Regions from separate parts of the Lysinibacillus sp. JNUCC 51 genome, predicted to be linked through region 2. Evidence: riboswitches for the same ligand, from Rfam matches in the RefSeq annotation. Region 2 holds a riboswitch; the other holds the start of a gene.
The links. Region 2 has a riboswitch for S-adenosylmethionine ahead of JNUCC51_RS14410 (bifunctional homocysteine S-methyltransferase/methylenetetrahydrofolate reductase). Riboswitches for the same ligand answer to the same signal wherever they lie in the genome.

Region 1: it holds a riboswitch for S-adenosylmethionine, as region 2 does, so the genes downstream of both, metA (homoserine O-acetyltransferase MetA) here and JNUCC51_RS14410 (bifunctional homocysteine S-methyltransferase/methylenetetrahydrofolate reductase) in region 2, are expected to answer to the same signal.

Annotation. Positions count from the first base shown of each region.
Region 1 is NZ_CP065545.1:4,885,342-4,901,095, reverse strand. Features, by position in the region: gene JNUCC51_RS23745 (GerAB/ArcD/ProY family transporter) at 1-34, shown strand, start outside; gene JNUCC51_RS23740 (GerAB/ArcD/ProY family transporter) at 296-1,774, shown strand; gene JNUCC51_RS23735 (GerAB/ArcD/ProY family transporter) at 1,998-3,731, shown strand; gene metA (homoserine O-acetyltransferase MetA) at 3,828-4,763, opposite strand; SAM riboswitch class I at 4,920-5,030, opposite strand; gene JNUCC51_RS23725 (nucleotide excision repair endonuclease) at 5,225-5,596, shown strand; gene JNUCC51_RS23720 (TrmB family transcriptional regulator) at 5,670-6,452, opposite strand; gene JNUCC51_RS23715 (TSUP family transporter) at 6,578-7,351, shown strand; gene JNUCC51_RS23710 (hypothetical protein) at 7,623-7,835, shown strand; gene JNUCC51_RS23705 (hypothetical protein) at 8,079-8,387, shown strand; gene panF (sodium/pantothenate symporter) at 8,415-9,860, opposite strand; gene JNUCC51_RS23695 (YhdT family protein) at 9,860-10,123, opposite strand; partial or broken gene JNUCC51_RS23690 (transposase) at 10,434-10,958, opposite strand; gene JNUCC51_RS23685 (HTH domain-containing protein) at 11,325-11,774, opposite strand; gene JNUCC51_RS23680 (hypothetical protein) at 12,057-12,569, opposite strand; gene JNUCC51_RS23675 (hypothetical protein) at 13,897-14,265, opposite strand; gene JNUCC51_RS23670 (class I adenylate-forming enzyme family protein) at 14,493-15,754, opposite strand, start outside.
Region 2 is NZ_CP065545.1:2,971,505-2,987,258, forward strand. Features, by position in the region: gene JNUCC51_RS14395 (SEL1-like repeat protein) at 1-1,158, shown strand, start outside; gene JNUCC51_RS14400 (globin-coupled sensor protein) at 1,758-3,047, shown strand; gene JNUCC51_RS14405 (protoporphyrinogen oxidase) at 3,323-4,711, shown strand; SAM riboswitch class I at 4,837-4,937, shown strand; gene JNUCC51_RS14410 (bifunctional homocysteine S-methyltransferase/methylenetetrahydrofolate reductase) at 5,400-7,247, shown strand; gene metH (methionine synthase) at 7,240-10,671, shown strand; gene JNUCC51_RS14420 (GNAT family N-acetyltransferase) at 10,750-11,250, shown strand; gene desA (Delta(5) desaturase DesA) at 11,363-12,394, shown strand; gene JNUCC51_RS14430 (sensor histidine kinase) at 12,568-13,716, shown strand; gene JNUCC51_RS14435 (response regulator transcription factor) at 13,733-14,344, shown strand; gene JNUCC51_RS14440 (methyltransferase) at 14,514-15,074, shown strand; gene JNUCC51_RS14445 (proline dehydrogenase family protein) at 15,216-15,754, opposite strand, start outside.

The DNA.
Region 1 (15,754 bases), 1.9 Mb from region 2:
CAGTGAAAAAAATAAAGAGTCTCCAGAAAATTAACAGCATAGTGGCATAAAAAATGATGACCCTTATCATTTCATAGTCATCATGGAAGAAGACAATTGAAATTCTTGCTTGCCCTACAGGAGATACTTTAGCAACAGAGATTACGCACTCAAAATACCAAAATAAAAGGTAAATTTGAAAATGGAGCTCCCAAAATCGATATTCTTATAGATGGTAACCATAATGTCGGAGAAGTTCTATTCTCCCTCAAAATAATAAAGAACTTAATGTTAAGAGATAAGGGGTATCGGTCATATGGAAAAAGAAATAATTAGTTCAAAACAATTTATGATCATTACCTTTCTCTTTTCAATAGGGACAGCCATTTTGATTATCCCTGCTAGTATAACAAGTGCAGCAAAACAAGATGCCTGGATTGCGGCGATCATTGGTGTCGTTTTAAGTTTACCCATAGTAAAGCTTCTCGTTACTTTAGGAAAACGGACACCTACCCTCACATTTGTAGAGGCTAATGAAAAGATATTAGGTCGTTTTTTCGGAAAATTTACTTCGATTGGCTTTATTTTTCTATCCTTACTTTCTGCAAGTGATTTATTATTTATGATTGGCATTTTCATGAAAACAGAAATTATGCTAGAAACACCAACGATGGCCTTTGCTTTTCTATTCTGTATTATCATTATTTATGCAGCGTTTCTAGGAATTGAAGTTTTTGCCCGTTCTGCAGAAATACTATTCCCTATGTTTATTTTAATTTTTATTATTTTTGTAGTATGTATTTCACCTTCCGTCCAATTAGAAAATTTACAGCCAATAATGGAAGCTCCAGCAAGATCATTATTTTTTAGTATTATTCGATTTATGAGTCTTTTCTCATTCCCGCTTGTCATACTATTAATGATTTTCCCTTCTGTTGTTAATGTCCATCAATCAGCACAAAAAGGTTTTTACATTGGCAATATTCTTGGTGGGATTGTCTTAATTGCTATCATCACACTGTGTATCCTTGTCCTAGGTCCGGCAAATACAGCTTCTAGGACATTTCCTAGCTATTCATTAGCTCAAAGAATTTCAATCGGGAATTTTTTGCAGCGTATTGAAGTTATTATGGCAACAATGTGGATAATATCAATTTATATAAAAACTTTTATGTATTTTTACACTGCGGTCATCGGCATCGCACAAATATGTAAAATTAACAATCATCGACCGCTTATTTTTCCACTAGGAATGATTATCCTTGGACTTTCGCAAATTGTTCATCCTAATATCGTTCATTTGAAAGTATACGACAGAGATATCTTTCCAATTTTTTCATTCATTTTCGCGATTTTATTACCATTAGTCTTACTACTTGTCGCGAACATTCGCAAAATTAACGGTAATCAAGGGAATAATACAAATAGTAATTGTAGTATACAGAATGAAATTGGTAGTAATAACGGAAATGCTTCTCAAGTTGCAGCTAGCAATAATAACGTTAATTCTACACAGGATGAAAATAGCAGTAATAACGATAATTGTACTCAAAATGCGAGTAGTATTAATAACGTTAATTCTACTCAAAATGTAAGTAATAGTAATAACGTTAATTCTACTCAAAATGTAAGTAATAGCAATAACGTTAATTCTACTCAAAGTAATAGTAGTAGTAATAGCGAAAATCCTTCACTGAGCAAAAGTGATAACGCTTCAAGCAATTCTACACTGAATGATAGTGATACCGGCAATACTCCAAACAGTGAAAAAAATAAAGAGTCTCCTGAAAGTTAACAGCATAGTACCAACGCCTATGCTAATAAATGAGCATCTCAACGAGAAGGAGTCCCTTCCCTGTCATATATCATGGAGATTGCCTAAAGGTGTTAAGAAAAGCGGGTCTTCGAATGCCCAGAACCAACTAGACTTGCTTACTTTTATTTTTTTACGAAATAAAGATTTAATTGTCTCCATGACAAAATAATAAGGAACTTTTAAAAAAAGGGGTAATGTTCATATGGAAAAAGAAATAATTAGCTCAAGACAATTTATGATCATTACCCTTCTCTGTTCAATTGGGACAGCTATTTTAATTAGCCCTGCTAGTGTAACAAGTGTAGCAAAACAAGATGCCTGGATTGCAGCGATCATTAGTGCCGTTTTAAGTTTACTCTTAATAAAGCTTTACGTTACTGTAGGAAAACAGACACCTACCCTTACATTTGTAGAGGCTAATGAAAAAATATTAGGTCGCTTTTTCGGAAAAATAACTTCGATTGGCTTTATTATTCTATCCTTTATTTCTGCCGGTGAATTATTATATTTCATTGGCATTTTCATGAAAACAGAAATTATGCCAGAAACACCTATGATGGCCTTTGCTTTTCTGTTCAGTATTATCATTATTTATGCAGCATTTCTCGGAATTGAAGTTTTTGCCCGTTCTGCAGAAATACTATTCGCAATGTTTATTTTAATTTTTATTGTATTTGTAGTTTGTATTTCACCTTCCGTCCATATGGAAAATCTACAGCCAATAATGGAAACACCAGCAAAATCACTATTCCTTAGTATTATTCGATTAATGGGTATTTTTTCATTCCCACTTGTCATATTATTAATGATTTTTCCTTCTACTGTTAATGTCCATGAATCAGCACAAAAAGGTTTTTACATTGGCACAATTCTTGGAGGGATTGTCTTAATTGCTATCATCACACTAGCTACCCTTGTCCTAGGTCCGGAAAATACTGCTTCTAGGACATTTCCTAGCTATTCATTAGCCCAAAGAATTTCAATCGGGAATTTTTTGCAACGTATTGAAGTTATTATGGCAGCCATGTGGATAATATCAATTTATATTAAAACTTTTATGTTTTTTTACGCCGGGGTCATCGGCATCGCACAAATATGTAAAATTAAAAATCATCGACCGCTCATTTTACCATTTGGATTGATTATCCTTGGACTTTCACAAATTGTTCATCCTAATATCATTCATTCAGATATTTACAATAGAGAGACTTGGCCTATTTTTTCCTTTTTTTTCGCAATCTTATTACCATTAGTTTTACTACTTGTCGCGAAAATTCGCAAAATTAACGGTAATCAAGGAAATAATACACAAAGTAATTGTAGTACACAGAATGAAAGTGGTAGTAATAACGGAAATGCTTCTCAAGTTGCAGGTAGCAATAATAACGGTAATTCTACACAGAGTGCTAATAGCAGTAATGGCGGAAATGCTTCTCAAAATGTAAGTACTAGTAATAACGATAATTCTACTCAAACTGATAGTAGTAGCAATCCTGGAAATGCAACACAAGGTGAAAGTAGTAGAAATAACAGTAATTCAGCCCAGAGTGCTAGTAGCAGTAATGGTGGAAATGCTTCTCAAAAATTAAGTACTAGCAATAACGATAATTCTACTCAAAGTAATAGTAGCAACAATGCCGGGAATGCTACTCAAAATGAAAGTAGTAACAATGCTGGTAATGCTACTCAAAATGAAAGTAGTAACAATGCTGGTAATGCTACTCAAAATGAAAGTAGTAACAATGCTGGTAATGCTACTCAAAGTGCAAGTAGTAACAATGCTGGTAATGCTACTCAAAATGAAAGTAGTAACAATGCCGGGAATGCTACTCAAAGTGCAAGTAGTAGCAATATCGAAAATCCTTCACAGAGTGATAGTAGCAGCAATACTACACAGAGTGATAGTGATCGGGATACCGGCAATACTTCAAGCTAAGATAGAAATAAAAATTCATCAGAAAATTAAACAGCATAATGTTAAAAATGATGACCCTCAAATATCAAGGTCATCATTTTATTAATTGCTACAGTGTTAAATATGATATTCAATCTCATCAACGAAATCCCATTCGTATGGTGTTTCTTGGTAAACATAGTAGTTCAACCAATTCGAAAATAATAAATGTGTATGGGCACGCCATGAATTAATCGGTTCATTTTCTGGATTATCATGTGGGAAGTAATTTACAGGTACCTCAATATCTAATCCTTTCGCAACGTCGCGACTATACTCATCGGCTAAAGTTGTCGCATCATATTCAAGATGGCCAGTAATCATAATGTTTTTATTATCCTTAGATTGCACAATGAAAACTCCAGCATCTTCTGAATAAGAAAGTAATCGTAAATCAGGATGGCTTAGTACTTCATCAATTGATACAGATGTATAACGTGAATGTGGTGCCGTAAATAAATCACTAAAGCCACGGACTAAATCCACTGTTAAATCCGTAATGACATGAGAATATACACCTGAGCATTTAGCAGGAAGCCCAATTTTACCGATACCGTAATGATGGTATAACGCTGCTTGTGCACCCCAACATATATGTAAAACCGAAGTTACGTTTGTCTTGGACCAATCCATAATTTCTGAAATTTCCTGCCAGTAGTTCACTTCTTCAAAATCCATTTTCTCTACTGGTGCACCCGTAATAATCATGCCATCATAGCGGCGATGACGAATTTGATTGAAGGTCGTGTAAAATAACTGTAAATGTGATTTACTGACATTTTTCGATTCATGCGTAGCCGTATTTAAAAATGTAATATTTACTTGTAAAGGTGTATTCCCTAATAAACGTAGTAATTGCAGTTCTGTTTTTTCTTTTTCCGGCATTAAATTTAAAATTAATATATTTAACGGACGAATTTGTTGAGTTTTTGCTCTGTCCTCTTCCATAACGAAGATTTTTTCCTCACGTAAATGTTCTCCAGCTGGTAAGTTTTTCGGAATATTAATTGGCATCTTGCATTCCCCTCTCAATAATTTTTCTCTGTTAGAATCAATTAGTGCCTTAAGATCAATGCACGGGCCCTGCGCAAAGCTCAAATATCAAACGATAAATTAAAAAATCCCCCTCATTCCATATGAGATAGAATGAGAAGGATTTTTCCACGTTCACTCTTATCTCTCAAAGGATAAATCCTTTGCTGGAATTAGCACCTTTCTAACTTTAGTTAGAGGTTGCTGAAGCGTCATCGGGCCAAATCCCTCAACTTCTCATGATAAGATTATTTAATTAAAAAGAATTGTAACATGAACAATTAAGAATATCAATAAAACATAGAATATTTTGTTATTAACTATGCATGTCATTATGTAATTTGTTAAACACTAATTCTGAAGGGAACTATGTTTATTCTATGGTAAACATGCTGTAATTATGTTAACATATACCTTTAGTAACAGAGAGGAACGTGAATAGTTTGATTAATATTGAATTTCCAAAACCAAATGTGGTTATTCGCCAACGCGAACAAGATTTAAAACCAGGTGATGTACCAATTACACCGTACCACGGTTTTATTGATTTCCATAAAATCACACGTGAAAACGGTGGTATTTTCTTATTCTATAATGAAGAGAATGAGTTATTATTTGTCGGTAAAGCACGTAAAATTCGTCAACGTATTAAAAAACATTTTGAGGACAATGTGTCACCAATGAAAAATCATCGTGATGAAGTTTTCAAAATTGAAGTGTACGAAGTAGAAGATCCAATGGAACGTGAAATTTACGAAACGTACGCGATCAATAAATTCCGTGCTAAATACAATGTTGATAAAGTTTTTTATTAATATTTAACGAAAAAAAGAATCTGCTTGCCCTCTGTAATGTACAGGACGGCTTGCAGATTCTTTTTTTATACTTTCATTCTAAGAAAAATGCTTTACGTTCTTTAGTAATCCATTCCTCAAGTTCCGTATCATCGCTCTTTAACAGTCGATTGACAAGCACGTCATGCCATATATAATCCTCTAATAAATATATATGAACAGGATCATTTGTAATAAAAGCCGTTTCTTGATTTGACGGAGAGTGACCATAAATCATTTGCTTGCCATCTATCGATAAAATAAACCAATGAGGTGTAGACGCATTCTTTGTATAGCGAGTGATACGGTGTTGATCAATGGAAGCTATATGGTCCTCTACATACAAGGTAATTCCATGAACAGGAATATGCTTCGCGACCTCATGTATATCTTCTCGCAATTCTTCATACATATCTTCCCACATCGATAATATAACTTTTTTCTGCGCTTGTTTTAATAATGACTGACAATAATTGACGATTGCATCTTTCCCTTTTAGCGTGACAACCTTATGCTCCGCTTCCTGCTCTTTTATCTCTAATTTTTCTAATTGATCACTAATCGACGTAAAATTCGATTGCCAACGTTGCTGAATTTGTTGTAAAAACACAGCGACAGGAATGGAAGAGTATGTCGTTTGATCTGCCGTTTCTTCTTTCAGTACTAACCCTTTTTCAACAAGTACATCAAGTATGTCGTATATTCTTGCACGTGGGATACCGGAATTTTTACTTACTTGATAGGCACTCACATGACTATTTTGGACGAGTGCAGTATAGGCCTTTGCTTCATATTCTGTGAATCCCAGTTCTTTTAATTGGGCGATTAATAATTCCATCGAATCCCTCCATTACCTCTATTATAAGTTAAGGCCATGAAGATAAGCCAACGAAAAAATTAATCTTTACAGTTCTATAGAATTTAGTTACTATTTCAGTAGTAACTATTTAAAGAGGTGTAAGCATGCTATTTGAAGTAGATTTAAATGTAGTTATATTATTAATATCTTTTGGATTTTTAGCCGCCTTTGTAGACGCAGTCGTAGGAGGTGGTGGATTAATTTCATTACCTGCCCTTATGTTTGCTGGTTTAAATCCAGCGGCGGCCGTAGCGACCAATAAACTTGCCGGTACAATGGGAGCATTGACATCAACCATTTCCTTTTATCGCTCTGGTCAGCTAGAAATTCGTTCGGTTATCAAGTACTTTCCATTAGCATTTGTGGGATCACTTTTCGGAGCTTGGACTGTGCATTTAATCAATCCTGAATTACTAAAACCACTAATGCTCATAATGCTTGCAGCCGTTGCAGTCTATACAATCTTTAAAAAAGATTGGGGTTCAGTAGCTGCAGTCAAAAATTTAAAGTTTACACACTTAGTTTTATTCATGCTATTGATATTTAGCATTGGTTTTTATGATGGATTTCTTGGCCCAGGAACTGGCTCATTTTTAATTTTTAGCTTTTTATTAGTCGGCTTCGATTTCTTAAAGGCAGCAGGAAATGCGAAATTTTTAAACTTAGCAAGTAATTTAGCAGGTCTTTTAATGTTCGCCTACTTAGGTCAGATTCATTATGTCTATGGTTTACTAATGGGTATCGCACAAATTGCCGGTGCACTCGTTGGCTCACGTATGGCGATTAAAAAAGGTAGTGGCTTTGTCCGCGTATTGTTTATTTTCGTAACGATTACGTTGTTAACTAAAAATGCGTATGATTACATAGTTCTTCATTAAAAAACGCCGTAGATTCTTAGCTCTACGGCGTTTTTGCTTTCTTTGGGTGTTCGTTCCTTCATATGGGAGAGGTGTATCCGTCGGTTCGAGGGTTCTTTCCGTCGGTTGAGTGATTCCTTCCGTCGCTTCAGGGGGTTCTTCCGTCGCTTCAGTGATCATAGCCGTTACCTCGAGGGTTCTTCCGTCGCTTGAGTGATTCTTTCCGTCGCTTCGGGGGTTTCTTCCGTCGCTTCAGTGATCATAGCCGTCACCTCGAGGGTTCTTCCGTCGCTTGAATGATTCTTTCCGTCGCTTCGGGGGTTTCTTCCGTCGCTTCAGTGATCATAACCGTCACCTCGAGGGTTCTTCCGTCGCTTCGGGGGTTTCTTCCGTCGCTCGAGAGGTTCATTCCGTCGCTTTGAACGTTCTATCCATCAATTCAGAGATTCTATCCACGACTTCGGACGTTCTATCCATCTTTTCGGAGTTCTATCCACGACTTTGAACGTTCTATCCATCTTTTCGGAGTACTTTCCGTCGCTTGAGTGATTCTTTCCGTCGCTTCGGAGGGGCTATCCGTCACTTGAGTGATTCTTTCCGTCGCTCCGGAGGGTCAATCCGTCGATTCAAGTTTTATCCATCATTTCAGTGATTCTACCCACGACTTTAGACGTTCTATCCATCTTTTCGAAGGTTCTATCCACGACTTTGGATGTCCTATCCGTCGCTTCGAGGGTTCTTCCGTCGCTTGAGTGATTCTTTCCGTCGCTTCGGGGGTTTCTTCCGTCGTTTCAGTGATTCTTTCCGTCGCTTCGGGGGTTTCTTCCGTCGTTTCAGTAATTCTTTCCGTCGCTCCGGAGGGTCAATCCGTCGCTTCAGTGATCATAGCCGTCACCTCGAGGGTTCTTCCGTCGCTTCGGGGGTTTTTTCCGTCACTCCAATGGGTTCTTCCGTCGTTTCAGTGATTCTTTCCGTCGTTCCGAAGGGTCTATCGGTTCTATCCATCTTTTCTAACGTTCTATCCATCTCTTATTGTCTACAATATAAAACGCCGTAGATTTCTATCTCTACGGCGTTCTCTTAATTAGATAAATAATTTTTCATTTTTAAATTTATGACTTGTTAATAAGCTAACAATAACGAAAATGAAAAAGGACGCGACAATTGGAATTGTAACGGTATGCATGCCAAAGACAGAAGGATAAAAACGATCAATGATGATATATAAGGTCATACCCGAAATCATTGACGCAATCGCACCATATTTGTTGGCCTTTTTCCAATATAGTCCTAATACGACGGTCCAAATAAAGACTGCCTCAAGTCCGCCAAAAGCAAATAAATTAAGCCATACTAATAAATCTGGTGGATTTAGTGCAAAAACGATTACTGCTAAACCGATCACTGCTGTAACAATAAAACTTGCACGCTTGATTTCTGTATCATTAGCTGTTGGCTTTATATAATTTAAATAAATATCTTTTACGACTGTCGAGCTTACAAGCATCAGTAGTGCATTCACTGTAGACATCGTTGCTGCCATTGGTGCTGCTAAGACAACACCTGCTAAAAATGGCGGTAAAACCTTTAATGTCAGCAGTGGCATTACTTTATCACCAATTTCAATACCTGGCATCACTGGTCGTGCTAAAACACCAATTAGATGCATCCCAAACATGATTGTCCCAATGGCAATAGTGCCAATGATAATGGCTAAATGCATGCTTTTTGAATCTTTATAGCTCATTGCACGAACTGCGATTTGTGGTAGCCCCACAACTCCGACACCTATCAAAATCCAAAATGTAGAAACGTATAATGGCGTTAATTCACCTTCTGCTCCAAATGGAGACACAAGATTTGGATTCTCAGCGACAAGTGAAGCCATAATATTATCGATTCCTCCACCAGCGATGATTGTCCCAATTAATAAAATAATTGTCCCGATAATCATAATTGAGCCTTGCACTGTATCCGTCAATGCAACAGCGCGGAAGCCCCCTATAATTACATAAACTAATACGGAGATTGCAAAAATAAAGAGTGCAGTTGTGTAGTTTAAGCCTGTTAATGATTCAATTAAACGAGCACCACCTACCCATTGTGCCATCATTGCAGAAAATAAAAAGATGATAATACTAATGGCGGATAGGATGACTATAGCATGACTCTTATAGCGTTCTCGTAAAAAGTCTATTAACGTGATGGCTTGATAACGTCTTGCGATAATAGCAAATTTCTTCCCTAAAATCATCAAAACAAAATAACCTGCAGGAAGCTGAGCCATTGCAAGTAATACCCAGCCAAGCCCTTTCGTATAAGCTACACCTGGACCACCAATAAAGCTACTTGCGCTTCCATACGTAGCGATCATTGTCATAGCAAGGATGAAGCCTCCCATTTCACGACCACCGAGGAAGTATTCCTGTAAAAATGAATTGGAAGAGCGTATATGCTTATTTGACCAGATACCAATACCAAAGATGATGACTAAAAATAATAGCAGTGGAAAAATAACTTGCCAATGCATTATTGATCCACCTCCTCATCGTCAAATGGTACCTCTTTGAAAAAGAGTTTCATGACGATCCAGATTAAAATAATCATGAAGCCTGTCCCTGCAATACAGCTATAGAAAAACCATGCAGGGAAACCGAATACATACTTATAGTTTTTTGGATCACCAGAGCCTAGTCCATAGGCAAAGCCGTACCAAATGGCAAAGTTAACGATAACAAGCCCGATACCGATAAGCGCCTCTCGATGCGCAATTTTAAAGCGTTGATCTTTCAAAATAAAGTCCCCCTAACCTACTCTATTTTACTGATATGTTCGTATTATGGGAACCTTTGTGAGAAAAATAAATGTTTGATTAAAATAAGATTTAATTCTTTGCTTTTCTCTCGGGACATTATTTAAATTATTCAGATTATTTAGCATAGCCACTACAAAAAATGAAGGTAAAATGAAAAGGCATGAGTCCAGTAAAATACGAGGGCACTGAAAAACTTGCGTTTTTTTATAAATAAATTCGTTTTAGAGAAAGATAGGCCACTTTTTGTTCAATTTTGAACAGGAAACGCCCTATTTTTTTACCTATTTATTACCCTTTGCCATTCAGAAGCTTCAAGATTCTTTTTAGATTGACAGCGAATATCGTCGTTGCTCCCTGAATTCGCATGCCAAATGAACCCGCAGCAAATGCTTGATCGTACCCGTGTTTATTTTTTAACTCACTATTTTTTTGCTTCGATTTTATAACGTTCTCGAGCTAAGCGTTTAAATTCTTCTGTTTCTTGAAAAGCTTGTGGTCTAAATGTTCCTCTGATTTAATGGCAACAGAATAGGTTTTAGCTATTGCATCTTCTTTAAAACATCCTTCTCTGAGTGGACAGACCTTACATTTTTCAACGTCAAAAAAATAAACCATTCTTACACTTGCTCCTGGATGTGAATCTGGTTTTTTACTTTTTCTATTTGCTAAATGTCCTGCTGGACATACAAATAAACTTGCATCTTTATTAAAGTCAAATCCTTTTCCGTTTGCTCGCCTATTTTGAGTAATCATTGGATTTAACTTAGATATCAGTTGAATGCTTTGTTCTTTTGTATAAAGTAAATTGTTTTTCTTCCATTTTCTAAACAATATTTTGTTTTCAATTCTTCTAAAATGAATGGGAAATCCACTAGTTCGTTAATTTGACGAAGCATATTACTTTTGGCACGACAATATCGTAAATGGCCATATATGGACTTAAGTTGAAAGTCACTTGGTTTGAAATCATTGGGAACACCACCTGCAATTAGTCTCTCAATTATAAATTAAAAAGGCGAGGTATTCGACGATTGAATCGTCGAATACCTCGCTAAGTGGAACCAGATGAAGTTTTTCAGTGCCCTCGTAAAATACTGAACTCATGCCAGACAATTAGCTGCATAATAAAAACTCTACTTTAATGGGTCCTACATTAGGTGCTCTTTTTAATTTTTATAATTATTTGTGTAAAATAAAATGAAGAAAGATAATATTTACACATATTTTTAATTCTATATCTCTATCAAGTAATGTTTTTTTTCTAAAATCTATTAGATCTTTTTCTTCTACATAAATGATTTTAGATAAACTTTCTGTTGTTAACATGTAATCAGTTAGCAAATCATTCAATATTAATATTACTCTTTCTTTTACATTGAAATTTTCAAATCCAAAGTTTAACATTGTTAATTTATTATCAATTTCTTCGGACTTTTCATTTGTGATGATATCTGAATCATTCATTAAGTTTCCTATCTCGCTTACAGATAAATTTAATAATTTGGATAGTTGTTGATTATTTAAATTAAATTTTTTAACTAATTCTAGAGTTTGATCTTTAAGGTAGTCATATTGTTTTGAGTGATTAGATACAGCAAATAATTCCACTTCATTCTCATAATCTTCCATTATATCACACCTCGTCATTTATTTGTTAATCACAATATAGTATATGATCCCCTTAAAATAAATGCAAAGGGCCTAAAATGATATTTTAAATTTTTCTTCTTTCAAAGAATACAAAAAACTAGGACAATTGATATTTCAATTTTTCATAGGTAATGATCAGACTGGTAGAAGTCAAATTTGCTCGGATTGTTCAAAAAAATATGGTTAGTATTGAAAATAAATAGTATAACTCTTTTCATCATGATGCATTCTTTTTTATTAACTTCAATAATAATTTAATAATTATTTTTTATAAATCCACATTATACTAGCCCCAGCGAGATTAGAACCATAACCCGTTGTAGTAGTAACAGTACCAGTTAATGTGGAACGGAATGTATGACCATTAAGTTGAGCAATTTGAACCGATCCACTTTTTCCAGAAAGTTGTTTTCTGCCTTGTGATAAACCACTTGTTAAGTCCGTTGTAACTAATGCTCCAGAAAAAGATTTAAACTTATAACCTTTATTCATAACCACTTGGTAACTTATCAAATTAGTTTTATCAACACCGAAATTCACTTTAGCCACTTCTTTCGCTGCAGCAAAAGTTTCGTTTTTTTCATCCTCAGAATTCTCTGTATCCTCTTCAAACACTAAAACATTATTATCTTCATAAATCGGAACACTAATTGTTGTTTGGAAATCTTCTGAGTATTCCTCGGTTTCTAAATATTCTTCAGCTCCAGCACTATTTATTGGCATAAATCCAATAAATAGTAATATCGTTAAAACTAATTGAAATAAACTCTTCAATTTCTTACCCTCCCATAAAATGTGTATTAATCACATGAATTATTTAAAATTTAATTTTAAATATATTAAAGATATTGAAGTATTGTTAAAGTGTAGCGATAATACCATCATGGATACTTGTTACAGTGCTATCGTAGTCAAGTATTCCATTTAATTAGCTTTGGTCTTGCTTTTACCCGGGTATGAAAAAAGCATATCATTAGCTATAAATATTTAAAAATCAATTTTTGACATAAATTGAACAAAAATTGATAAAAGTCAGAAAATTATTTACTACTTTCTAATATGCGAATCTTCGAAATTGCAATATGAAACTGTTGCTAGGACAACACTTAAGGTCTTTTGAGAAATTAATGATATCAGTGATGATACTACTAAGAAAAAAAGGAAGTCTAGTAAAAACTAGACCTCTACATTTAATTTGAGGTATTAAAATTCTTTAGAGAACCCAATGCTACTAGTCTATTAAAGTTCAAAATCAAGTTTTGTTAATAATTGAACAAAACTTGATAAAAGTCTGAAAATCATCTACTGCTGTCGATATAAAACAAAGTTGTACTGTTTAAAATAAAGTCGCACTATTAATAAAACTGTACCCGGTATGATATACACTTTGAAAAGAGTCTATCCGATAGGGTACTTTTGTTTATAATGAGAAAGCGATTATTTATACTGAGGAATTTTAACGTCATTTTATTGCAGAAAATGAAAAAGAAAAATTCACAAGAACGATTTCTGAAGAGGCAGGTTTAGATGTTGAACTGATTAGTTTGAAGCGCATTAGTACAGCAGGAATGCATAGGCGTGCAGCTTATTGTACAACTGGAGTAGCTAGTCTACAAGATGCACGTAAAAAACGAACCCAGGTCTTCCGATAGAAAGAGAATTAAGTTTAGACAGAAAGAATTGCACGAAAAATATGCTAAAGAAAATAGAATGACTTAGTCAAATAGGAAAAACGGGAAATCGAAAAGCATCGATTTCCCGTTTTTCTTTTAATATCAGCTCGTTTTATTCCCAGTCTCTAGTGCTCAAAAATCTTTCTCTCCTTTCTTACATTAATTAGGAATAATATGTATAAAATATAAACCATTTTCATTAAACATGATTCTATAAATAGTTTCAATACAATATCAATAAATTAACAATTTTAATCAATATAGGTTTCTAATGAGCAGTAGGAAAGACTGTACAATCACAATGTAGGGTTGATTTCCGTTCCCCTTAGGGGCGTCGAGGCAACAAATGTTTTTTGCGCGAAAGCGGAGCGGCAGTATATGTTCTTCAAAAGGATTACTATGATTTCTTATTAAAGCTCCTGATAACTCTATTTAGTTATTGAATGTTCATCAATCGCTTGAACAGCTAGTTTCAACGCTTTAATTCTTCTTTCTAAAAGCGTTCTTTGAGGGCTACCGACCTTTGACTTCATATATATGGTCTCAATTGATGGTAATAAACCAGCGAGAACATTTCGCGATTTGGCTAAATCTTCTAGGGTACAATGATGGGGGCTTTGATTCCAAACGTTTTCTAGCATTGCTAAACCAATGCATACAGCTTTGAGTCGTTTCTTTACTAAGGTAGTATTTGCGCCTTTCTCGGTCATCTGTGACAAGGCATTTTCGAGTTTGCGGATTGTCGATTGTAAAGACTTTATTGACTCTAATTTTTCTCCATTTGTTACGTTTTCCATTGTAGTACTGCCCTTTCTTCATTTATTCTTTGATACTGAATATCGTTAAAAATCTGATTTCACTTGCAATATTTTATCATAATTAGACAGGAGATTCTCAACAATCTTGCGCAGTTGAATAGAGTCTTATATCCATTTATCTCCATCTTTAAGAGACTTCTTCGAATAGAGAATTAAGGAAACAATTATAGAAACAAAAAAACGCCTGAATCTCCAAGCGTTCTTTGTTATTTCGCAGCTTTCGCATATATTTGTAATGCTTTTTTATCAATTTTCCCGACACTTGTTTTTGGCAATTCATCGATGAACATAATCTTTTTTGGAATTTTATAGCGACCTAGATGTTTGCTACAGATTTCTTTGAGTTCTTCTAATATAGTATCTTGCTTATCCTGACAAACGATAATAGCTGCCACTATCTCTCCCCAATATTCATCTGCTACTCCAATTACCGCAACTTCTTGCACTAACTGATGGCGCAAAATACATTGCTCTACCTCCTGAGGATAAACATTTTCACCACCAGAAATAATCATCTCTTTACTGCGACCGACAATATAAAAGTCACCATCCTCATCCATCATGGCTAAATCGCCGGTTTTTAACCAACCATCATGAATGATTTTTTCAGTCTCCTGCTGATTATTCCAGTAAAACCGAAACATATGCTTTCCTCTAACAAAAAGCTCTCCTACTTCGTTTGGCGCACAGCTTTCTCCTACACTATTGATAATTTTAGCTTCATTGAATTGCATGCTCTTTCCGACGGCCCCTTTTTTCAAATAGGCTGCCTCTGGAGAAATATAAAAATTATTCGGCCCCGCTTCTGTTAAGCCATAGCCCTCTTTAAAAAATAGCCCCTTCTTATAAAAAGCATCATATATTGGATACGGGCATGGTGCACCCCCTGATAAAAAAACTTTCACTGAAGGGAAGCTGCTGTTCTTAAAGTATTCCGTCGCAATCATCGCTTGATACATCGTTGGAACAAAAAGCGATATCGTAGTCTTGTACTGATTAATCGCCTTAAGAGCGTTTTCTGCCTCAAACTTATCACCAATTACAACTGTACCGCCAGTCATTAGTAGCGGTATACATAAGGCATTCAAACCTCCTGTATGAAACAACGGCATATAATTTAACGTACAATCACTATCACTCAAACCCCAGCTAATAATTGTATTAATGGCGTTCCAATTCACAGAATTAAAGGATAGTACAACCCCCTTTGCCTTGCCAGTTGTGCCCCCTGTATAAATCATTAACCAAGGATCATTAAGATCTACTTCTCGAATGCTGAGAACTGCTCCTTCATTAACTAAACGAAGAGAATGCATATTTTCGAAAGATAAAGGGCAATTCATCTCTTCATCGTAAAGCAGTAAAGAAGGCGTAGCATCTATCAAAATATCATTTAATTCCTTCGTACTCATACGCCAATTTAATGGAACGTAGATAAGTCCTCTTAATCCGCAGGCGAATAAAACAG
Region 2 (15,754 bases):
ACCTTGCACAAAATATTATATCAAGTTGTGCAAGGACTTTTGAAAAAGAATCAACAACGACACTTACAGATTATACATCCAGAACAAGCGAAGTCAGTACAGGAGAATGTGCTAACGCTTTTAGCAGAATATGATGATTTACTGCGTGATGCAATTCCACTCTCTATCTATATTTTTATTTGGCAAGTTTCTTCACTAGAGAAGTTATCCAATTGCATTGAAGTTGTTGATGATGTGCTTGATATATTGGAATGGTATTTTATTCACCAAAATGAGCAGGTTGAGGCATTTGATGAAGAAGATCTAGATCATGAGGAAATCATTGATTTATACAAAGATGCCATTGAGGAACAGGATGCAGATGCACAATTTCAGCTTGGAGAATATTATAGTGCGATTGACGGCGAATTTTTCCAACCAGAAAAATCAGTAAAGTGGTTTGAGTTAGCGGCATCACAAGGAAATGCCGATGCACAATATGCACTTGGTAATTTTTATTTTGAAGGTCTAGGTGTTCAAGAAGACTATAATAGAGCCTTTATATTGTATGAGTCTGCAGCAAAGCAAGGGCATCCAGATGCTGCAAATAATTTAGCGGATATGTATTTTAACGGTGAGGGAGTACCAGAAAATTTTGTACTTGCGAAGAAGTGGTTCGACTTCGCTGCACAACAAGGTGTGGCAGAAGCTATGTTTACACTAGGAATTATTTATGAGCAGGGCTTAGGAAACGACAAAGACGAGGAGCAAGCATGTAGCTACTATAGAAAGTCTGCTGAAGCAGGATATGTTGAAGCACAATACAGGATTGGAGGAATCTATTTAGAAGGACGGCTAGGGCAACCTAAAGATGTGAACCGTGGATTATATTGGTATGAAAGAGCTGCAGAGCAATATCATGTCGATGCCTTTTATGATTTGGGTTTTATTTGGAGCCAAGGGTTAACAGGAATACGAAATATTGAAAAGGGTATTCATTGGTTTAAACAGGCTGCTCTTCAAGGAGATTCGGAAGCTAAATTACAATTAGGGCACATATACAATAAAGGGGAAGGAATAGCTAGAAATATTAAAGAGGCTATAAAGTGGTATGGACTTGCAGCAGATGCAGGAAGTGAGGAGGCTGCAATTTTACTACAAGAATTAAAAGGAATTTAAGTATTTTTTATTAAAAAGTAATAGGTATTTAGATTCGATTATTAACACTTTGTGCATAGGTGTTAGGTAATTGTTTTGGTGTAACGTGTAGGTTTTAATAACTAGTGATAACTGAATGTAAAAATATTAATATAATAAAGCATAATTACTGCAAACTAAAACAAGGAAAAAATAAGCATAAAAAAAACAGAGATGATGTAAAATGGCTACCCAAAAGTATTGTGGTAGCTTTTTTACTGCTTTAGATAATAAGTAAGGTGATAGGGACTTTTTATACAATTTATGGTAAAAAATGTATATATGAAAATTGACAGCTATTTATAAAATGTATATTGTATATGAGTGATTTTGAAAGAGTAGTAAGCAGTGATAGCTAGTAATAAAGTTACCATCTTTAGCTGATTGTAGCCCGTAACAGAAATCAGTGATATAAATGTAAATAGATAATAATGGTTAACTGGTTAACTGGTTAACTAACATCCTAATGGCTTATCATCGAAAGTTTGGGATGAGCCTTCCAAATCTCTTATATTTTTGGTGGACGGAATTAGATTTTTCTCAGCTTTTCAAAAGTACACGACATGAAAGAGGGTAAATGTGTGATTTTTCAAAAACAGAGAAAGACAACTGCTTTAGATTTAGAGCAATACATTGTAAAAATGGATATAGCGAATTGCCAGTCAATAAAAAAGCAAATTGATTTACTCAAATTGACAAAGCGGGATTTACAATATTTAAAAGCCTTTCAACCTTTTGTAGAAGGCGATATTGATAATATTGTTGATCGATTTTATGAAATGATTGGAACTGATCGTTGCTTAGTAGATATTATTAATAGACATAGTTCTGTGGAGAAATTGAAAATTACTTTACGACGTCATATTATTGAAATGTTTAATGGTACGATTGATGATGAATTTTATCAAAGACGAATTAAAATTGCTAAAGTACATGTCCATATCGGGCTTAAAACACAATGGTATATTTGTGCTTTTCAAGATTTAACGGCATCATTTATTGACTTAGTTGAAGAACATGTTCATCATCCAATGGATCAGCTTAATACAATTCGCGCCATCTCAAAAATTTCTAATTTTGAGCAACAGTTGGTTTTAGAGGCGTTTGAGCATACAATTGAGCAACTTCATGAAAAAATGGAACGTAGAAAAGAAGCAATAGAGCAAGAAATCGTAGAGTCTTCGGAAGGTCTTGCCACAATATCTCAGGAAACAAACAATTCATTTCATCGCTTAAGTGGACAATCAGATGAGATTAAACAACTAGCGAAAAAATCACTTCAAGTGTCGACTATGGCTGAGAGTCAGGCATTAGAAGGTCGTGAACGGTTAAAGAGTCAATCGCAAAATATGAGTAATATTATATCCTCACTTGATGATATAGCAGAAAATATTACACAGTTGACAGATATGTCAAAGGAAATGGAATCGATTATGAATGTTGTAACAAATATTGCTAATCAAACGAACTTGTTGGCTTTAAATGCGGCAATAGAAGCGGCTCGTGCTGGAGAAGCGGGTAAAGGCTTTAGTGTTGTTGCAGATGAGGTGCGAAAACTATCGATTCAGACGAAAGAATCTGTCACATCGGTAGCAACGTTACTACATAAAACAAATGAGCGGACAGATAGACTTGTTCTTTCGCTTACTAATATTCAAGAAGAGGTAGCATCTGGTGAAGAAAATATGGTTCAAACTGAAGGACAATTTACTAACATATTAGAAGCTATGACTGAGGCGAAAGATCAAAATGGTCGAATGGAAAAAGAAGTACAAGCAATAGTAGAAGTACTCAATGAATTAGGTATTGCCTTTAACGAAGTGAAAAATTCGGCTGGAAAATTAGCTAGCTTTACTCAAAATTTAAATTAATTAAGAGAAAAGCAAAAGGCAAAGAAAATTGTTGTTTCCTATTTTTTTAGCGCCACACACTTTAGGGCACAAATAACACTATATCAACTGTTAATATATAATTTCCGTTAGGTAGATAAAAGCCTCTAGCAGATATATACTAATCGATTGTGAAAAAAATGGAGCTTCCAATGCGTTGGATAGCTCCATTTTTGCTAAATTTGTAAAGGGTTTAGCGTAATTTTCGATAAAAAAAGTTTATACTAAATAAAGAACTAAAAATAGGGGCGGTCAATATGAAAACAGTTGTTGTATTAGGTGGCGGAATAACTGGATTGTGTACGATGCATTATTTACAACGCCAAGTTCAGGAGAAAAACTTAGATGTAAAACTTGTACTTGTTGAAAAAAATACATACCTTGGTGGCAAGATTCACTCTGCATATGAACAAGGCTTCATCATGGAAACAGGAGCAGATTCTATTGTAGCTCGTCATAAAGGTGTCATGGAGTTAGTAGAGGAACTAAATTTTGAACAAAATCTTGTGTACAACGAAACAGGTATTTCGTATATTTACACAAATAATGAGCTACATGCCATCCCAGCAGACTCAACGTTCGGTATTCCTATGAGCTTGCAATCTCTTGAGGAAAGCACGCTTGTATCAGAGGAAGGTAAAAAAGTAGCATTAAAGGATTTAACAATGCCAAATGAAAGGTTTACAAAGGAAAGCTCGATTGGGGAATTTTTAACGTATTATTTAGGTGAGGAGCTTGTTCAGAACCAAATAGCTCCTGTACTTGCAGGTGTATATTCTGGAGATTTAAATCAACTTTCAATTGCTTCTACTTTACCGTATTTAATCGATTACAAAAACGATTACGGTAGTATTATTAAAGGTTTCGATGCAAACAGAGAACAATTTGTGAAAGCAGCCAATAAAAAATTTATTTCATTTAAAAATGGTTTATCATCACTAATTGATCGATTTGAAGAAACATTAACGGATGTAGAAATTATAAAAGGGATTGCCACTACTAGCGTTAAAAAGCAGGAGAATCAATATTCTGTTACATTAGCAAACGGTAAAATGATTGAAGCAAATCATATTGTATTGGCACTGCCAAATGAATCGGTAAAAAGCTTATTACAGGATGGATCTTTGAACTACTATTTTGAACAATTTAATACGGCATCCGCCATTACTATTTATTTAGGGTTTGATGTACCCGATAATAGATTACCTGCAGATGGAACAGGCTATATTGTGTCACATAATTCGGATGTTATATGTAATGCAGCAACGTGGACTAGTCGCAAGTGGAAACACACTTCAGCAGAAGGGAAATTACTTGTACGACTTTTTTATAAGAGCATTAACCCTGAGTATGAGAGATTGCGTATGATGACAGATGAAGAGTTAGCTGCAGTTGCTCTTGAGGATGTAAGAAAAAGCTTGGGGATTGAGGAGAAACCAACTGTTGTTGGCGTGACAAAATGGATCGACCAGATGCCGAAGTACGACTTGGCACATCGTGAAGCATTGCAAGGCCTCTCACAAGAACTTGAGAAAAACTATCCAAATTTATCAATAGCGGGATGCTCTTATTTTGGAGTAGGCATAGGCGCATGTATTCAAAATGGTAAAAAAATTGGTGAAGAACTTGCTGGAAAACTATCGTAAATGTTTGATATAAATCAAAATATAATATTTTTCGTAAAAATTATCCTTTGTTCAGTGAAATAGTCTTGACTCAATCGTCTGTAAACGTTATGATTCTTTTAATTATTTAAAAAATTCATACTAAATTCTTATCAAGAGAAGCTGAGGGACTGGCCCTATGAAGCTTCAGCAACCAACTTTATTGTCAGGTGCTAAATCCAGAAGACCGTTGTGTCGAAGATGAGAAGGAAAACAATTACGAAACGTTAAAGCCTTCTTTTTTTGTGAAAGAAGGCTTTTTTATTTTAACTTCTTTCAGCTGAAGTCTCCCACCTCTATAGGTGGTGAGATGAATCCGGATTTAAGTTACTTTTCAGCGGGTGTCCATACATCCGCTGAAATAGAGGAACTCAGGCTAAGTGCTTCACGTCCTGTGAAAACGCCTGAGTGACCAACGTCGTGTTGGCCTAAAGCCTCCGGCGGATGTTACGGAATCGGAAAGGAGTACTTAGAGGATGTTAGCCTAAAATCATCGCATCCATGCGATAACGGCTAACTGACCTGCATCTGTAATAACGCCACGTCCTGTGGCATTACCGAAATGACCGACATCGTGTCGTCCCTCACGCAGGCCTAAGCACAAAGCCGATTCTGGACGCAATTACGGCGAGGCATAATTGATATAGATAAGGGAAGAGAGGCTAATTTTATGGGATTGATTGAAAGGTTAAAAACGCATGTTCTTACAGCAGATGGTGCAATTGGTACGGTTTTGTACGGCTATGGCTTGGAGTACTGCCATGAGGAAATGAATGTACAGAGACCTGAATTAATTGAAAAGATTCATAGAGAATATATAGCAGCTGGTGCAGATATTATTCAAACGAACACATACGGAGCTAATGCCATAAAGTTAGCCCGCTATGGATTAGAATCCCGTGTACAGCAGTTTAATGAAGCCGCTATAACTATTGCGAAACGAGCAGCGGCAGATGGTGGACAATTTGTTCTGGGTACTATTGGGGGAATCCGTGGTATTCGAAAAAGTGACGCAACGTTAGAGCAAATTTTAGCAACTGTTGATGAGCAGGCAACTGTTTTACTTGCAGGAAATCCAGATGGTCTTTTACTTGAAACATATTATGATTTTGAAGAGCTAACAGCGACTTTATCAATGCTACGAGCTAAAACGGAATTACCTATCATTGCGCAAGTTTCTATGCACGAGCCCGGAATATTACAAAATGGAATGAGCTTAAATAACGCCTTACATGAACTTGAAGCGTTAGGCGCTGATATCGTGGGTGTTAACTGTCGTTTAGGTCCTCACCATACTATACAAGCATTTGAAGGTGTAGAGCTTCCTGAGAAGGCATTTATGTCAGCGTATCCGAACGCCTCTCTTCTTGATTTGGAGGATGGCCGTGTCGTTTATGAGTCGGAGGCAGATTATTTTGGCCGAGCGGCTGTAGAGCTTCGTGATCAAGGGGTACGTTTAATTGGTGGCTGTTGTGGTACGACACCAAAGCATATTGCCTCAGCGAAAAAGTACTTAGAAGAGCTATCACCGGTTGAGGAAAAGTATGCAAAGCCAGAAAAAGTAGAGGTTGTCCGTGAGGCAGAGCCAGCAAATTATGAACCCTTACATATAAAAGTAAAACGCGAACGCTCGATTATTGTGGAGTTAGATACACCGAGACATTTAGAAATTGAAGGCTTTATTGAAGGTGCAAAAAAAATATATGAGGCGGGCGCGGATGTAGTCATGATGGCAGATAATTCACTCGCTTCTCCAAGGATTAGTAATGTCGCAATGGGTGCCTTGCTGAAAGAAACGCACGGGGTACGCCCGTTGACACACATAACATGCCGAGATCGTAATTTAATTGGTCTTCAATCACATTTAATGGGATTAAATGCACTAGGGATTCATGATATTTTAGCAGTTACTGGAGATCCGACAAAGGTAGGCGATTTCCCAGGAGCAACTAGCGTTTATGACGTATCTTCAATGGAGCTAATTCAATTAATAAAACAGTTAAATGAAGGTGTATCGTTCTCAGGGAAACCACTTCGTAAAAAGGCAAATTTCTCTGTAGCGGCTGCATTTAATCCTAATGTACGTGTACTAGATCGTGCTGTCTCTCGATTAGAGAAGAAAATTGAACATGGGGCAGATTATTTTATTTCACAGCCTGTTTATACAAAGGAAAAAATCGTGGAAATTTACGAGGCGACAAAGCATTTAGAAACTCCAATTTATATAGGTATTATGCCAGTAACGAGCTATAAAAGTGCGGAGTTCTTACACCATGAAGTCCCAGGCATCAAACTATCTGATGATGCGTTATCACGTATGAAGGCTTGTGGCGATGATAAGGAACGCGCAACACTAGAAGGGATTGCAATTGCCAAGGAATTAGTAGAAGTAGTAGCGGAATATTTCAATGGAATTTACCTCATCACACCATTTTTACGCTATGATATGACGCTAGAATTAATGAAATTTATTGAGCAATTGGATGAACAGAAAAAAGGGGTAAGTATAAATGGCTAAGCACTTGATTGAAGAGCAACTAGAAAAACGAATTTTAATTCTTGATGGCGCAATGGGTACAATGCTACAAAATGAAAATTTATCAGCAGAGGATTTTGGCGGCGAGGAATATGATGGCTGTAATGAAAATCTTGTACTAACTAGACCAGATGTGCTTGAAAAAGTTCATAGAAAATATTTAGAGGCTGGAGCAGATATTATTTGTACAAATACATTTGGAGGTACACCACTTGTATTAAATGAATATGATCTTGGTGCGAAGGCAGAAGAAATTAACAAACGTGCTGTAGAAATTGCACGTAAAGTAGTAGATGCGTTTTCAACATCCGATTGGCCACGTTTTGTAGCTGGGGCAATGGGGCCAACTACAAAAACCTTGTCAGTTACAGGTGGAATTACATTTGATGAGCTAGAGGAAAATTTCTATCTTCAAGCTAAGTCATTAATCGAAGCCGGAGCGGATGTTCTATTGCTAGAGACTAGTCAGGATATGTTGAATGTTAAGGCAGGAACATTGGGAGTATCTCGTGCCTTCGAAGCAACTGGAAAAGAGCTACCTGTGATGATTTCAGGAACAATTGAACCGATGGGAACGACACTGGCCGGTCAAACAATTGATGCTTTTTATATTTCCATCGAGCATATAAAGCCATTGTCAGTTGGCTTAAACTGTGCGACTGGACCAGAATTTATGACTGATCATATTCGTTCTCTAGCAGAGCTTTCAACAGGCTATATTAGCTGTTACCCAAATGCAGGATTACCGGACGAGGAAGGTTGCTATCATGAGTCACCTGAATCATTGTCGCAAAAGCTAAAAGGCTTTGCTGAAAAGGGCTGGCTTAATATTGTTGGAGGCTGCTGTGGTACAACGCCAGCACATATTGCTGCTATTCGAGAGGTGCTTAAGGACGAAAAGCCTCGACAATTACCAAATGCAACGCATGGTCATGTCGTATCAGGTATTGAGCCATTGGTGTACGACGATTCTATGCGTCCATTATTTATTGGAGAACGAACAAATGTCATCGGCTCTCGTAAGTTTAAAAATTTAATTATTGATGGGAAGTTTGAGGAAGCAGCAGAAATTGCACGTGCTCAGGTGAAAAATGGAGCACATGTGATCGATATTTGTTTAGCAAATCCTGACCGCGATGAATTAGCGGATATGCGTGGCTTTATGCAGGAGGTTGTAAAAAAAGTAAAAGTACCTCTTGTGATTGACTCAACAGATGAAAAGGTAATTGAGGAAGCACTTAAGTTTTCTCAAGGGAAAGCCATCATTAATTCTATTAACTTAGAGGATGGAGAGGAGCGTTTTGACGCAGTTTTACCCCTAGTGAAAAAATATGGTGCCTCTTTAGTTGTAGGTACAATTGATGAGCAAGGCATGGCGATTGATCGACATCGTAAGCTAGAGATTGCCGAACGTTCATATAAATTGTTAACAGAAAAGTGGGGTATTGCTCCTGAAGATATTATCTTTGACCCATTAATGTTCCCAGTAGGTACGGGAGATGAGCAGTATATTGGCTCGGCACTTGAAACGGTAGAAGGAATTCGCCTTATTAAAGAAAAAATGCCACGTACATTAACGGTGCTTGGTGTAAGTAATATTTCATTCGGATTACCACCAGTAGGTCGTGAAGTTCTAAATGCCGTGTATTTATATCACTGTACACAGGCTGGTTTAGATTATGCAATTGTTAATACGGAGAAGCTAGAACGCTATGCATCAATTCCTGAGGAGGAAATTAAGCTAGCAAATGATTTACTCTTTAATACAAATAAAGAAACCTTAGCTGTCTTCACAGATTTCTATCGTGATAAAAAGAAGGAAAAAACAGAGGCAGATATTCCGAAAACAGTAGAAGGTCGCTTAGCTTACTATATTTTAGAGGGTACAAAGGAAGGTCTAATTGAAGATTTAGATGCTGCTCGTGAAATTTTTGATACACCGCTTGATATTATAAATGGACCATTAATGGATGGAATGGCAGAGGTTGGCCGCTTATTTAACGATAATCAGCTCATTGTAGCAGAAGTATTACAATCAGCAGGGGTAATGAAGGCAGCGGTGGCACATTTAGAGCAATTTATGGAGAAAGATGAAGAGAGTGCTGGTAAGGGTAAGATGGTACTTGCAACTGTAAAAGGCGATGTGCATGATATTGGGAAAAATCTTGTCGATATTATTTTAAGTAATAATGGCTATAAGGTGATTGATCTCGGTATTAAAGTAACACCCGCCCAATTAATAGAAGCAATTCGCAAGGAGAAGCCAGATTTTATCGGACTTTCAGGCTTACTTGTGAAATCAGCACAGCAAATGGTCATTACAGCACAAGATTTCAAGGAGGCCGGTATTGACGTACCTATTTTAGTAGGGGGAGCGGCATTATCTCGTCGCTTTACTGAAACAAAGATTGCCGGTGAATATAGTGGACCAGTCATTTATTCAAAAGATGCGATGCAAGGATTAGAGCAGGCAAATCGGTTAATGGGGAAAGATACACGTGCAGATTTCTTAGCTGAAATTAAGGAATCTCGTGAAAAACGCTTAGAGGCAGACGAAAAAAGAGCGGCTCGCCCTATCAAAGAAGTGACTATAAAGCCTGTACGCACAATCAAGGAAGCGTCTGTCTTTCTTCCAGCAGATGTGCGACGCCATGTAAAGAGAGAATATGCTGTTTCGCATTTATACCCATATGTTAATATGCGGACATTACTTGGACATCACCTAGGTTTAAAGGGTCAAGTACAGCAGTTGCTTGATGCTGGCGATGAAAGGGCTACACAGTTAAAGGATTTAGTCGACGAGTATTTACAAAGTGACCTATTGAAGCCGTCGGGTGTTTATCAGTTTTTCCCTGCTCAAGCCGATGGGGATGACGTAGTCGTTTATGATCCAACAGATAACAAAACAGAAATTGAACGTTTTACATTCCCTCGTCAGCAAGTTGAACCGTTTTTATGTCTTGCAGATTTCCTAAAAACAGTTGAAAGCGGTGAAATGGACTATATTGCCTTAATGGTGGTAACAGCAGGGCAAGGGGTTATGGCGAAGGCTCGTCAGCTAAAAGAGGAAGGAAAATTTCTTGAAAGCCATGCATTACAATCTACAGCCCTTGAGCTTGCGGAAGGCTTCGCGGAACGTATGCACCAAGAAATTCGCGACCAGTGGGGCTTCCCAGATGCGACAGATTTTACAATGCGTGATCGTTTCGCGGCAAAATATCAAGGACAGCGCTTCTCATTCGGCTATCCAGCATGTCCGAACCTAGAGGATCAAGAAAAATTGTTCGGCTTATTAAAACCAGAAGACATTGGTGTACATTTAACGGAAGGCTTTATGATGGAGCCAGAAGCGTCTGTTTCAGCAATTGTTTTTGCACATCCGGATGCTCGATATTTTAATGTGTGATGCTTGAAAAAGTAGTAAAATCTTATGTAATAGTAGCAATTATGCCGAGGCATAATTGATGGTTAGGACGTGAGCATGATGATTCGATTAATGGAAGAGAAAGATATATCTGGGGTTTTAGATATTTACAATGACATTATATTAACTAGCAAAGCTGTTTATCGATATGAAACACAATCGTTAGAAGAAAAAAGACAATGGTTCAAGGAACAGCAAACACTTGGTAATCCACTGCTAGTCTTTGACGAAAATGGCATAGTAGCCGGCTTTGCAACATATAGTCAGTTCCGTCCATATCCAGGTTATAAACACACAATGGAGCACTCTGTATATGTGCATAAGGATCATTATCAAAAGGGGATAGCTTCACAATTAATGCAGGATCTTATTCGAATTGCTAAAGGGCAAGGTGTGAAGACACTTGTAGCGGGCATTGATGGTGAAAACATCGGAAGCATTAAAGTACATGAAAAACTAGGCTTTGAATATGTAGGTACAATTAAAAATGCAGGCTATAAATTTGATCAATGGCTAGATCTTACATTTTATCAGTTACAGTTAACTGAACCAAAAGCATAGAAAGGGTATGACAAATGTCATATCCTTTTTATGATGTTTGCTTCTGTTGCATGATTACACTCTTGTTTTATGATGAGGTCATAAGGAAAAAGGAAACGAGGGAGTAAAAACAATGGCAACTGATCGAGAAAAAACAAAAAAACTGCGCCAGGATGTAGCACCATATGCGAAGTCTGATACAGTTAAAAGTATTTTTCAAATGGCGAATACAATTGTACCTTTAATCGCTCTATGGGTAGCTGGTTATATGTTAATGGATATTTCACCATGGCTAACAGTTGGGTTAAGTGTAATTTCTGCTGGCTTTGTCGTACGAACATTTATTATTTTCCATGATTGTACACACGGTTCATTTTTCAAAAGTAAAAAAGCAAACGACTGGGTTGGTTTTGTAACTGGAGTGTTAACATCATTCCCATATGAAAAATGGAAGCGTGAACATACAATTCACCACGCAACTAGCTCGAACTTAGACAAGCGTGGTATCGGTGATATTGATATGATGACAGTGGAAGAATTTTTACAAGCATCGAAAGGACAACGTTTATGGTATCGTTTTTACCGCAATCCGTTCGTAATGTTCGGCTTAGGTCCACTATTTATGGTATTAATATTAAATCGCTTTAATCGTAAAGATGCAAAACAGAAGGAACGCTTTAACACATATTTAACAAATGTCGTTATTGCCGGAATTTGTATAACTTTAATTTACTTTATGGGTTGGCAAGCATTTTTATTAGTACAGGGTGTAACACTATTTGTTGCTGGTTCACTTGGTATTTGGTTATTCTATATCCAACATACGTACGAGGATTCTTATTTTGAGCATGATAAAGAATGGGATTATGTAAAGGCTGCTGTCGAAGGTAGCTCGTATTACAAATTACCGAAGCTATTACAATGGGCTACTGGCAATATTGGCTTCCACCATGTACATCATTTAGCACCTCGTGTACCAAACTATAACCTTGAAAAAGCGCATAATGAAACACCGCCATTACACACGGCGACAACAATAACATTGCGTACAAGTTTAGAATCATTACGCTATAAGCTATACGATGAAGACCAAGGTAAGTTTGTAAGCTTTAAAGAAGTTAATGAAATAATTAAACGAAAAGCAAGGGGCAGTGTTGCTGCTTAGTAGAATTTTTTCAGCCATCTCGTCGAAGGGATGGCTGTTTTACGTAAATAAAACATATATTGTGGATGAAGCAATTAATATGTAATTTACAGCTGTCATGGTAAAAACCATGTACAGGCATAAAATTAATTTTCTTGTTATAATAAGGGAAAAGTAGGAAAGAGCGTGAGATTATGTTGAGGAAATCGCACAGTATTATTCCGAATAGTCCAATGCTCAGTATATATTTGTGGATTATTTTCTGTTTCCTACCGTTTTTCTTCATTTTTAGAAAATCATCTTATATAGAAATATCAATAGGTATTACATTTTTAATGCTATATTTTATTTTCTATCGGTTTTCCATGAATTCGAAAAACGGTCTTGTTTATATGTGGATTAGTTTTGAAATGGTCATTAATATCGTTATGACCATACTATATGGCTATGTGTATTTATCGATTTTTACAGCTTTCTTCATTGGAAATATTCGTAAACCTGTTGGCTTCTATATTATGTATGGACTACATATTGGCTTTACGGTTATTTCTACAGGTGTTGGCTTTTTCGTAGAGCTACACTTATTTTTATCACAACTACCATTTGTTGTTTTAACAATACTAGCGGTTGTGCTTCTCCCACTAACGATTTATTCAAAAAATAAACGCGAAAATTTAGAGGGTCAGCTTGAGACTGCTAATGAACGAATAGCTGAGTTAATTGTTTTTGAGGAACGCCAACGTATTGCTCGGGATTTACATGATACACTCGGTCAAAAGTTATCGATGATAGGCCTAAAAAGTGACTTGGCTTCAAGATTAATTGAACGTGACCCACAGCAAGCTCTAACAGAGATTAAAGATATTCGTCAAACGGCAAGTATCGCATTAAAAGAGGTACGTGAATTAGTATCGGATATGCGAACAGCTAGGTTTGAGGATGAGCTTATGCGTATTTCTCAAATATTAAAGGCTGCGGAAATGGAGTTTGTATTTGACGGTGATAAAGATACTTTACAAGTTCCACCACTTGTAGAAAATGTATTATCAATGTGCTTAAAAGAAGCGGTTAATAATGTCGTAAAGCATAGTGGTGCTACAAAATGTGAAATTGCTTTCCATCAAAATTTTAAGGAAGTATATTTAGTTGTTCGTGATAATGGACAAGGAATCACCAAAAAGCAAGCTTGGAAGACAGGTAACGGATTAAAGGGAATGCGAGAACGGTTAGAGTTTATAAATGGTTCTTTTAAAATCGAAAGTGAAGAAGGCACTACATTAACAGTGTCGATTCCAGTGGCGATTACGCATCAGAAGGTCAAAGAAAATCTGAAGAACATATAGAAAAGAGGTTTGCGACATGATACGAATTGTAATTGCTGAAGATCAGGGTATGCTATTAGGCGCACTTCGTTCATTACTTAGTATGGAGGATGATATGGAGGTTGTCGGATTAGCAAAAAATGGTGAAGAAGCATTGGCGCTTGTTGAAGAGCATCAGCCTGATATTTGTATTATGGATATTGAAATGCCAGTGAAAACTGGATTGGATGCTGCCGAAGAACTGCATTGTACAGGTTCTGATTGTAAAGTGATTATATTAACGACATTTGCAAGGCCGGGTTATTTTGAACGTGCAAGAAAATCAAGCGTTCGTGGCTACCTACTAAAGGATAGTCCGATAGAAGAATTGGTCACTGCCATTCGTACAATTATGGACGGCAAAAGAATATATGCGCCTGAACTCGTTGATTTTGTCTATGAGGATGATAGTGAAAATCCTTTAACTGATCGAGAGAGCCAAGTACTGACACTTGTTGCAGAGGGAAAAACGACAAAAGAAATTGCTGCAGAATTATTTTTATCGGCAGGGACTGTTCGTAATTACATCTCTACTATTTTAGAAAAATTAAATGTTGGGAATCGTATTGAAGCCATTGCACGCTTTAAAGAAAAAGGGTGGAATAAATAAATAGCTTAAGAACCTAACATGATAACCTTATACCGAAGGAAGACAAAAGGCATTGAATCATTTAAATTCAGTGCCTTTTTTATTGAAAAAATATATTAGAATATTGACTATTTAGACTATAAATGATAATATTTAGAAAACTATAAATATTTTAATAGGAAGGATTGAAATGATCATGGGAAAAATTATGAAAGTTACATCAACAGCATTATTAGCAACAACTTTTGCCCTAACTAGTGCATATCCTTCAGCGGTTTTTGCTGCAAGCAACGATATGGTTGATCCAGTAGTTGAGACGGAGACAGATATCCCATTACAAAGTAATATGGATCTAGCTGTTCAGGCGGCATTAGTCGGTCCTGAAATAAAAAAATTAAATGTACTAGGTCATGAATTTAATGTAAAACCAGCTTCAATTTCGAAAAAGAATGATCTAACAGTTGTGGATGGGCAGATTTCCCATCACTTGAGCTGGCGTCCAGATGATCAGTTATACTACCGTATTGATATAGAAAATGGAGAAGTAAAGAAAGTAGACATTAAAATTGACCGTGGAGGTTGGACAAGTTTATCAGCACCATTTCTTGCTACATTAGCACAAAAGAATGATATCCCAGTTACGCTCGAAATGATACAAGAACTTGGGCAAAAATTAGGTAGTTTTATTGATGGTAAATGGGAGTATGCAGCAGAAGCAATTGTTTCAGCCATTGCGTTACATGTTGAATAATATAAAAATAATCAGTGGGGCTTTTTTCATCCCGACTGATTATTTTTATGAGAAGTTTTTATGCTTGAGAGATCAGAGTTTGAATATCCACAACTAAAGCCAGAAGCTTATTATTTAAGCTTCTGGCTTCTATGTGGGACCTTATTTTTTACGTTTTGTTAAACGTCCAAGAACGAATGCGCCTGCCGCAACAGCAAGGACTGTGTTCGTTTTTTTCGTAAATACTTGTTTTGTAACAAGATTAAGATTTTGAGGACGCTCCGCTAAACGGCGCATAAAGTAGCCGTACCAATCTTCGCCGAATGGTACATATACACAGAAGTTATAGCCTTCTTTTGCAAGCTCTTTTTGCATTTCTGTACGGAAGCCGTAAAGCATTTGGAATTCGAATTTATCAAGTGGAATATTATTGTCTGCTACAAAGCGTTTTACGTGTGCAATAACATTATGGTCATGTGTTGCGATGGACGTAAATTTACCATGTAGTAAATGATATTCGATTAACTCGATGTAATTTAAATCAATATCTAATTTATCTTGGAAAGCAACCTCAGCAGGCTCTTTATAAGCACCTTTTACGATACGAAGGCGATAGTCCTTGAATTTTTCGATATCGTCCTTAGCGCGGTAAAAGTAAGATTGGATAACAGTACCTACATTATTAAACGTTTTCGATAGCT